DNA from 3 places in the Cellvibrio sp. ATLC23 genome. Region 3 is predicted to be linked to each of the others. Evidence: predicted binding sites of a transcription regulator. Region 3 holds the regulator's gene; each other region holds the start of a gene.

Region 1 (3,110 bases), on a different contig from region 3:
AAACATCGGGCGCTGATCTTTATCCACAATCTGAATACGCAAACCCAAGGCGGTAAAATCAATCAGGATTTGATCTTTAATTTGCTGAAACACAGAATCCAGTGCATGAATTTCGGTTTCCAATTGCTTTTTCAGCTCTTCAAGCTGTTGGTTTTCTATGCGTTCCAGTTCTTTTTGTAGCTGTTCCTCAGAGAGCTCTTTTGCGTATTCATCATTCGGCTCGTCCGCTTGCGTTAGCTCCAGAGGGCGATCCTGATCGATCAGCCCTAAATCTGCACCGCCTTCACCCACAACATATTGGCTACCCGGCTCCTGGAAATAGGCTGAAATCGCTCTTTGCTCTTCTTTTGAAGTACTGCCCAGCAACCACATCAATAAAAAGAAGGCCATAAGCGCGGTCATAAAGTCCGCCAATGCAACCTTCCAAGAGCCGCCATGGTGCCCATGGCCATGCCCCTTTTTCTTTTTGATAATAATAGGTTGCTGACTCGCGCCCTTTTCCATCGATAATTACCTTACAAAATGGCCTTATTTCTTAGCGCGATACTGTTCTTCCAGCTCTTTGAAGCTAGGGCGAACACTGTGGAATAACACTTTGCGGCCAAACTCCACGGCAACTTGTGGTGGAACACCATTCATCGATGCGACCAACACCGCTTTGATGCACTCATAAGAGCGGGATTCATCGCGTACTTTACCGTTTAAATAGGATGCGAACGGCGCAATAAACCCATAGGCAAACAGAATACCCAACAGGGTTCCCACCAAGGCTGCCGCAACCGCTGCGCCAATCTCTGCCGGTGGGCCGCCAATTTTACCCATGGTGATAATTACCCCCAGTACCGCCGCTACAATCCCGAAACCGGGAAGGCCATCCGCCGCATTTTGGATCGCACCAGGAATCACCGATGCCTCCTGATGGTGTCCATCCAACTCTTGCTCCATTAAGGACTCCAATTCATGTGGCGCCATATTGCCGGCCACCATAATGCGCAGGTAGTCGCAAATAAATTCCACAATATGGTGGTCTTTCAAAATGCTCGGATAGTTGGCAAACAGCGGGCTGGTTTCTGGTTCTTCAATATCCCCTTCAATTGCCATCAACCCTTCGCGGCGGGTTTTGTTGAGAATGTCATACAACAGAGTCAGTATTTCCAAATAAAAGGTTTTATTGAATTTGGACGGGGTCATCAGTGCCCCTGCCGATTTAATAACACCGATGGTAACGGACATTGGGTTACCAATAATCATTGCGCCAAAAGATGCGCCGCAAATAATCAGCACCTCTATCGGTGACATCAGCGCCATAGGATTACCACCGTGGACGACGAAACCGCCAACCACACACCCCAGGACGACAATAATCCCTAGAATAATATTCACTCAACAACCCCCAGCTCTGCGACAGGCTCAATTAAAACGGCAAAAATGCTCAAAAAAACAACACGCCAGTGGCGACAATAGTATTAATACGGTTTGAGTATAGGCAGGTTGATTTGAGGTTCAAGCGACGCCGATGAATTAGCTGCAATTGACCTGCCATGAGTGATCGCCCACACTGTCACCTACTGATAAATCAACCACTTGCTTAATAACTATAGGTTAACGATGAAAATTGAAGAACTATCGCCCGCCAGCCAACAAGCATTAGAAGCCGCCGCATTTCGCCGCTTACTGCAACATTTGGATAGCCGCAAAGATGTACAAAATATTGACCTAATGAACCTCGCGGGCTTTTGCCGCAACTGCCTGAGCAAATGGTATGTAGCCGCCGCCCAAGCAGAGAACATTGAAGTGGATTATGAAGATGCACGTGCCCGTGTTTACGGCATGCCCTATGCGGAGTGGAAAGAAAAATACCAAGTGGAAGCCAGTGCCGCGCAGTTGCAACAATTTCAGCAAACTACGCCGCAAGACAAATAATTATTAAGCGCAAAACTCGCCGTTAAAATTGAATCCGCGCTGTATCGATTGAAGCCTCAAGCTCAATAAGACCTTGCGCAAGCATCTGATTGAGGTTTTTATCGACTGCCGGATTCATATCCAATACCACCCCCGGTTTACTGGCAACGCCAACCCAGCAATCGCGCCCGGCATTTTTCGCGGCGTAGAGCGCGCGATCAGCGGTATCAACCACTTGCTCCCAGCTGAGAGTATTCGGCACTTGCGGATAGAAAGGATATGCCGCATAACCAATCGAGCAGGTTTTTTGTAATTGCTGACCATCACCCAAATCAAATACGCAGTTCGCCACCGCCTGCCGAATGCGCTCGGCCATTTCCGGTGCTTCTGCACGCGAGCAAAAACGCGCAACAATTAAAAACTCTTCACCGCCCCAGCGCACCAGATAATCAGAATCGCGCAGCACAACTTCCAACAAACGGCTCAATTGTTCCAATACTTTATCGCCTGCGCTGTGCCCATAGCTGTCATTGACCGCTTTAAAATGATCGACATCGAGCAACATAAAAATCAAATCGTGATCTTTTGGCAGTGGCGGGTGATTTTTGCTGTCACCCGTTGCCCGCTGCGCTGCCAACCAGTTTTGATATTCGCGCTCCGCCAAAGAGATATCGGCGGCGATAGATTTACTCAAAAACCGACGATTGTGTAAACCGGTGAGCGGGTCAGACAAACTCGCCTCTTCCAATTTTAGGTAAGCATTTTGCAGTTCTTGCTGCGCTTGTTTTAAACCTTCATTTTTAGCGCGCAATTCTTCGGTGCGCTCCGCTACTTTGCGATCCAAATACTGTGTGGCGCTGTACAGCTGCAAATGCATATCGACGCGTGCAAGCAATTCTTCTTTAGTGATAGGTTTAATTAAATAATCGTTTGCGCCCACCTCAAAACCCATCACCAAATCTTGTGTCTGACTGCGCGCAGTGAGAAAAATAATGGGCAATTCATAGGTGCGATAGGATTCGCGCAAACGTTTACAGGTTTCATAACCCGACATTTTCGGCATCATAATATCGAGCAATACCAAATCAATATCGCCATGCTCCTGCACCAGTGCAAGCGCCTCTTCACCACTGGCAGCTTCAGTCACTCGATAGTTACGCAATGCAAGATGGTTCACTAACACGAGGCGATTAACCGAGTCATCATCC
Region 2 (3,110 bases), on a different contig from region 3:
TTTACGCCTTTTCAGCTTCGAACAAAATAAAGACAATCAACAACACTTATGGTGCAACTACGCGGAAACCACACAAATTGTTTTTATGGTTTGTTATTTTATGACAAATAATTTTATGACTTGGGCGATGCCACTTGTGGGGCAATTTCATCCCACCCGGATTTAATTGTCTTTAATAATTGAATCGCTTCATTAACTTTTTCGACATCATTCAACTTGGATGCTTCCAACAACTTAAGGTTAATGTACTCATAAAGCTGATCAAGTCGCTCAGATAACTCTCCAGCATCCATATCCAACGAGCTACGCAAGCCGCCAATAATGCTGATGGCCTTTCCCAACAACTCGCCTTTTGCCGCAAGATCTCCGCGCTCAATAGCTCCTTGAGCTGCCGCCAAACGCCCAAGTGCACCTTCAAATAGCAATTGAATTAAACGATGTGGCGAAGCATTGTTAATTTCTGATTCAATACCCAACTGACGATATTGTTTCAGCGCTTCTTGTGGTTTGTAGTTAGACACGGACTATCCCCTGCGAGCAGTTATGTATCTTAAGGCTAGCAGGGCTAAGAGGCTTTTGCGAGTTTTGCTATAAGAGAGTTGTTTTAAAAACCTTATGAACTAGTGCTTTTAACACTTATTTCACAATTTTAAGCAAGGGCAGATCCATACCAGCCTACTTAGGTCGCATGAAGAAGCGTCACTTCACGCTGACATTGGGCTATCAGGCCAGCATAAACACCTTTCAACTCCCCTAACGCACATACCAATGTAGACTTGTCATCGCGATTTGCTGCGATCACTTTATCGATCAACAATATGCAAATGCGATCCAAATGCCGAACTTTTTCCCAATCCTCCTGCTGTAATGCGGTGGTTAATTCTAGCTGCAGATGACGCATAGCCATAATGCCAGCTTCGCCACGGTATTCAGGAGCAGACACCAACTGAATCGCCATAATAAACCCCTCGTTACACGTGACTTCCAATCGCATCCCAGGCGGTTTTTATCTCGCCCAGCAAACGACCGCACTCATCCAGATACTCCGGATTGTTTTCATAATTCGCCTGACTAAGGCGGCGAATGACATAGTCGTATAAACCGTCAAGATTAGCGGCAAGAGCACCGCCCTCTTTGTCATTCAAGCTACCCTGTAACCCGCCCACTATGGCTACTGCCTTGCCAATTAACTCACCTTTACGGGCAATCTGATTTTGCGCCATGGCACCTTTAGCTTGGGCGATGCGCTCTAATGCGCCTTCAAACAACATCTGTATTAAACGGTGAGGAGATGCTGTTTCAACACTGGAATGAACTTTGACGCTGGCATAGTTCTGAACGGCAGAATAGGAATTCATATATCACCACAGAGTATTAGAATTTTGCGTTGCTGGCCGGAGCGACCAAACAACCCAACCCTATAAGCTAACGGCACTAATCGTAAAATCTTTAACCTGAAACCGAGAAAAATGTAAAAAGACCATGCCGCAACTTGCGAGATTACTATGCAAGCCAAGTGATAAATTCATTTCGGATTCAGCCACAACAACTAAAGTAAATGTAACCATCGCAAAGGAGATATTCATGAACAACCATTTTGTTTCAATGTTATATGCGACGATTCTTGCAGGCATCTCCAGCACATGTGTTGCCGAGTCTTTACGCTGTAAAACGAAGCTCACGCACCTCGGTGACACTAAAGCAGAAGTCCTCGACAAGTGCGGCAACCCCATAATGACCGACAGCTTCTGCCAACCAATCGCAACCACTACCCAAGCTCAGGGAATACAAAATGGCGATAACAATGCACAAAACAATATCGCTATAGCGACATGTGAAAATATAGATATCTGGACCTACAACCCCGGCAAAGGCAAATTCATCACCCACCTGTATTTTGCTCGGGGTCAGCTGCAGAGTATTCGCTATGGCGACAGAGTGAAATAAGAGCACATTGAAAAACTATTGCACAACCCGATTTACTGTATATAATCACAACCACTGTACAAATAAACAGATACGGGAGTGCATCATGTCTGACTTAACACCGCGCCAAGAACAGGTACTGCAACTTATTCGTCAATACGCAGATGAAACAGGTTATCCGCCCACGCGCGCCGAGATCGCACGAATTCTCGGCTTTAAGTCAGCCAATGCCGCTGAAGAGCATATTAAGGCTCTGGCTCGCAAAGGTGCGATCGAAATCATTCCCGGCGCATCACGCGGAATAAAATTGCCAGAGATACAAGCAGGCATCCCAATTGTTGGACGCGTTGCAGCAGGCAATCCGATTCTTGCACAAGAGCATATTGAAGATTATTGCAATATCCCCCAGAGCTTTTTCTCACCCAGTGCAGATTTTTTCCTGCGCGTTCACGGCATGAGCATGAAGGATGCCGGCATTCTCGATGGCGACTTGCTTGCAGTTCATAAAACTGATCAGGTTCGCAACGGCCAAATTGTTGTTGCACGCATAGGTGAAGAAGTTACCGTTAAGCGTTTCAAGCGCTCAGGCAACAAAGCAGAAGTTGAGTTATGGCCAGAAAACCCCGAATTTGATGTCATCTTGGTTGATATGCGCGACCAGGAATTCAGTATCGAAGGCCTCAGTGTAGGAGTAATTCGCCGTGACTAACATCGCCCACGTCATCCCCACCACTACTACTCGGCAGCAACCCGCGAACGGCGTCACCGAGCTGGTATTAACCAGTGACTCCCCTGAACAGGTTGCACTGCTACTACCAATGATTGCCTTTCTTAGCAATGCATGCAGCGATCGCTGGATTACCTGGATCGCACCCCACAATATCAGCCGTGAATTACTGGAATCTTATGGTGTTAATACGCGCTATATTCGAGTTATTCACTGCCAAAACCCGCAAACACTCTTATGGATTACGTGGGAAGCGCTCTCGGCAGGCAACAGCCACACAGTGATATCAAGCCCGGGAAAGCTGGCAGATAAAGAGCTTGCCCAACTTGAGATGGCAGCCAAAATCGGTGAGTGTCAGGGATTACTGCTCAGAGTGCGCTAAGCTAATGGCGCGTTAATTAAACGCAGTTAATGATGGGATTGTACTTCGAATAAATGAAGTATCGCAGGGAGGCAG
Region 3 (3,110 bases):
AAAAACCTGGAGGTGGCACGCGCGCATCAACTGGTATCGAAAGCGGTCGCCTTGCTCAAATCTAATCCAGCATCGGCAGTCTCGTAAACAGTGAAGGTTAAACAGTAACAGTTATAACCAAGGTAATTTGTCGGTGAAACTGAAATTAGTCGGATGAATTGCCAATCTCTATCTATACTCAGATCACCATTGGTGTACCCGCGGCCAAGTTATAAAAAAGTCTTGTAAATAAGACTGACAAGCGCCAGGTACAAGCTCGAAGAATAGGTTTGGAGTTATGTGTAAATGAGCCAAATGCGACCAGTACAAGTGATCGCTGTGTCCGGCGGCAAGGGCGGAGTGGGTAAGAGCAATATATCCGTTAATCTCAGCATTGCGCTGGCAGAATTGCGCCGCAGGGTAGTGTTGTTGGATGCCGACTTGGGGTTAGCGAATGTTGATGTGCTGTTGGGTATTAGAGCAACCCATACGCTGGCCGATGTGCTTGCAGGCACTCACAGTTTGGCAGATGTGTTGGTAACTGGCCCCGCCGGTATGAAGATTGTTCCCGCCTCTTCTGGTGTGCAGCGGATGGCGGAGTTAAGTGCCGCTGAACATGCCGGGCTGATCAACGCGTTCAATGAGCTTTCTGATCAAGTCGATATTTTAGTGATTGATACTGCTGCCGGTATCTCCGATACCGTGGTGAGTTTTGTTCGCGCGGCCAATGAAGTCATTATCGTTGTTTGTGACGAACCTTCATCGATTACGGATTCCTATGCGTTAATTAAATTGCTCAATAAAGAGTATGGAATGCAACGCTTCCGGGTCGTCGCCAATATGACGCGTACACCACAGGAAGGCATCAACATGTTTAACAAACTAAATATGGTGTGTGAGCGCTTTTTAGATGTGGCATTGCAATTTGTTGGACAGGTGCCGTTCGATGAAAATGTACGAAAAGCGGTACAAAAGCAAAAGTCGCTGCTGGAGTTTGCACCCACTTCCAAAGCCTCGGTCGCGATTCGCGGGCTCGCACAAGTTGTAGATAAGTGGCCGTTACCCAATTCGCCCAGCGGGCGGCTAGAGTTTTTTGTTGAGCGTTTACTGCAGGCCGCGAATGCGCGTTAGTTCACAGTGCTGCGCAGAACAAGCAATGAATGGAACAAGTTGTGCCGCAAGGCTGTTGGTAAAACGTCGGGTTGTTGCTGATAAGAAGGTGCTCAATGGCCGCAGTCAATGGTTTAGCCATGTACGATAAAAAAACCTTACTTGATGTTCAGATTAACGTGGAAGACTACGCGCCTTTGGTTAAGCGTATCGCCTATCACATGATGATGCGGATGCCGGCCAGTGTACAGGTAGACGATCTGATTCAGGCCGGCATGATCGGCCTTATCGAAGCCTCTCAAAAATACGATGGCTCGCGCGGAGCGAGTTTTGAAACCTATGCCGGTATTCGTATTCGTGGTGCAATCGTTGATGAAATGCGCCGTGGTGACTGGGTGCCTCGGTCGGTTCATCGCAATGCGCGCCGTATTTCCCAAGCCGTAGCAGCCGTTGAAGCGCGCACCGGGCGCGATGCAAGTGACAGTGATGTTGCGGCTGAATTAGGGGTTGAACTCAACGAATATTTTGAAATGCTGCAAGATTCCAATGGCAGCCGCTTGTTTAGTTATGAAGAAACCTTTGGCGAAGAAGATAGCAATATAGACGCATCTGAGCACAGCAGTGCGTTTGCCAGCCCGCTCGATGGAATTCAGCGCGAAGGTCTAAAACAGGCATTGATGAAAGCCATAATGTTATTGCCGGAACGCGAGCGTATGGTCTTGGCACTTTATTACGATCAGGAGTTGAACCTGAAAGAAATTGGAATGGTTCTGGGAGTGAGTGAATCCCGAGTGAGTCAGATCCATAGTCAAGCGGCAGCGCGCTTGCGCCATAAACTAGTTGGTTGGCAATCAGATTAAGGGAGTGACCAATTATCAGTCGACTTGGCTAAAAAGTGTTGGGTGAATGCTGTGAAATCACTAAAAACTCTGTATTTTCAGCAATTTGGACTATGATTCGAATTAAAAGTTGAAGATTTGGGCGCCGGAACTGGCCGAACCTTCAACTCCTACTAGACTATGATTAAATGAAAATCCCGTCAGGGTGAGTGGAGGTTGCGTTGGATAAGAATATGAAAATCTTAATTGTTGATGACTTTTCAACAATGCGACGGATTATTAAAAACTTGCTGCGGGACTTGGGTTTTTCCAATACCCATGAAGCGGATGATGGTGTTACTGCGTTGCCAATGCTTAAGAGTGGCGACTTTCAGTTTCTGGTCACTGACTGGAACATGCCAGGTATGACCGGTATCGATCTGCTGAAAGCGGTTCGTGCCGACGAAAAACTACGTACCTTGCCCGTGTTAATGGTGACCGCGGAAGCCAAGCGCGATCAGATTATTGAGGCGGCGCAAGCCGGAGTAAATGGTTATGTTGTTAAACCATTTACTGCGCAAGCCCTCAAGGAAAAAATCGAGAAAATTTTTGATCGTGTAGGTTAACTAAAAGTCGATCAAATAATAAATAAGGCGTAGTTATGGCATCTGAACTTCAAACATCCTTCAATGACGAATTTGTGGTCGAATTGAAAGAATGCGCTAAGTTGCTCACTGAAAAATTGCAAGCCAATCAATTTGAAGATGCATCGGTGTTGATTCATAGCATCACCCAAGCGCGTGATCGGCATATTTTTCAATCGGTAGGGCGCTTAACACGCGGATTGCACAATGCGATTGTCAACTTCAACGTGGATGCTGATCTAAGCAAAGAGCCGCCAAAGATTGCCAATTCGGATATTCACGATGCCTCTAATCGCCTGAATTATGTTATCGAGCTCACGCAAAAGGCGGCCGAGAAAACCATGGATATGGTCGATGAGGCTGCGCCTATTGCGATGGATCTTGGGCAGGAAGCTAATTGTCTACGCACCGAGTGGGCGCGGCTTAAACGGCGCGAAATGGGGCCAGATGAATTCCGCCAACTCTATGAGCGTATGGATAGTTTTTTAGGTCAGATGGTAACTGGTACTGAACAGTTAAGTAAAAATTTACAAGATATTGTGCTTGAGCAAGGCTTCCA

Evidence for each region. The regulator FliA, encoded in region 3, starts transcription of late flagellar genes. The targets are predictions, from matches to a motif close to TAAAGTTATNNNNNNNNCGGCCGATANCC.
Region 1: motA (flagellar motor stator protein MotA) is a predicted target of FliA. The motif match lies at 1,572-1,600, and genes of this name have one in related genera.
Region 2: fliS (flagellar export chaperone FliS) is a predicted target of FliA. The motif match lies at 1,424-1,452, and genes of this name have one in related genera.

The regions. Positions count from the first base shown of each region.
Region 1 is NZ_JBXUOS010000002.1:78,641-81,750, forward strand. Features, by position in the region: gene motB (flagellar motor protein MotB) at 1-504, opposite strand, end outside; gene motA (flagellar motor stator protein MotA) at 529-1,383, opposite strand; gene AC2CG4_RS03380 (DUF1244 domain-containing protein) at 1,609-1,923, shown strand; gene AC2CG4_RS03385 (two-component regulator propeller domain-containing protein) at 1,946-3,110, opposite strand, start outside.
Region 2 is NZ_JBXUOS010000004.1:410,331-413,440, forward strand. Features, by position in the region: gene fliS (flagellar export chaperone FliS) at 114-521, opposite strand; gene AC2CG4_RS09525 (hypothetical protein) at 680-958, opposite strand; gene fliS (flagellar export chaperone FliS) at 972-1,358, opposite strand; gene AC2CG4_RS09535 (DUF2845 domain-containing protein) at 1,585-1,947, shown strand; gene lexA (transcriptional repressor LexA) at 2,033-2,635, shown strand; gene AC2CG4_RS09545 (cell division inhibitor SulA) at 2,628-3,035, shown strand.
Region 3 is NZ_JBXUOS010000011.1:9,815-12,924, reverse strand. Features, by position in the region: gene flhF (flagellar biosynthesis GTPase FlhF) at 1-87, shown strand, start outside; gene AC2CG4_RS15990 (MinD/ParA family protein) at 286-1,110, shown strand; gene AC2CG4_RS15985 (RNA polymerase sigma factor FliA) at 1,206-1,949, shown strand; gene cheY (chemotaxis response regulator CheY) at 2,150-2,533, shown strand; gene AC2CG4_RS15975 (protein phosphatase CheZ) at 2,569-3,110, shown strand, end outside.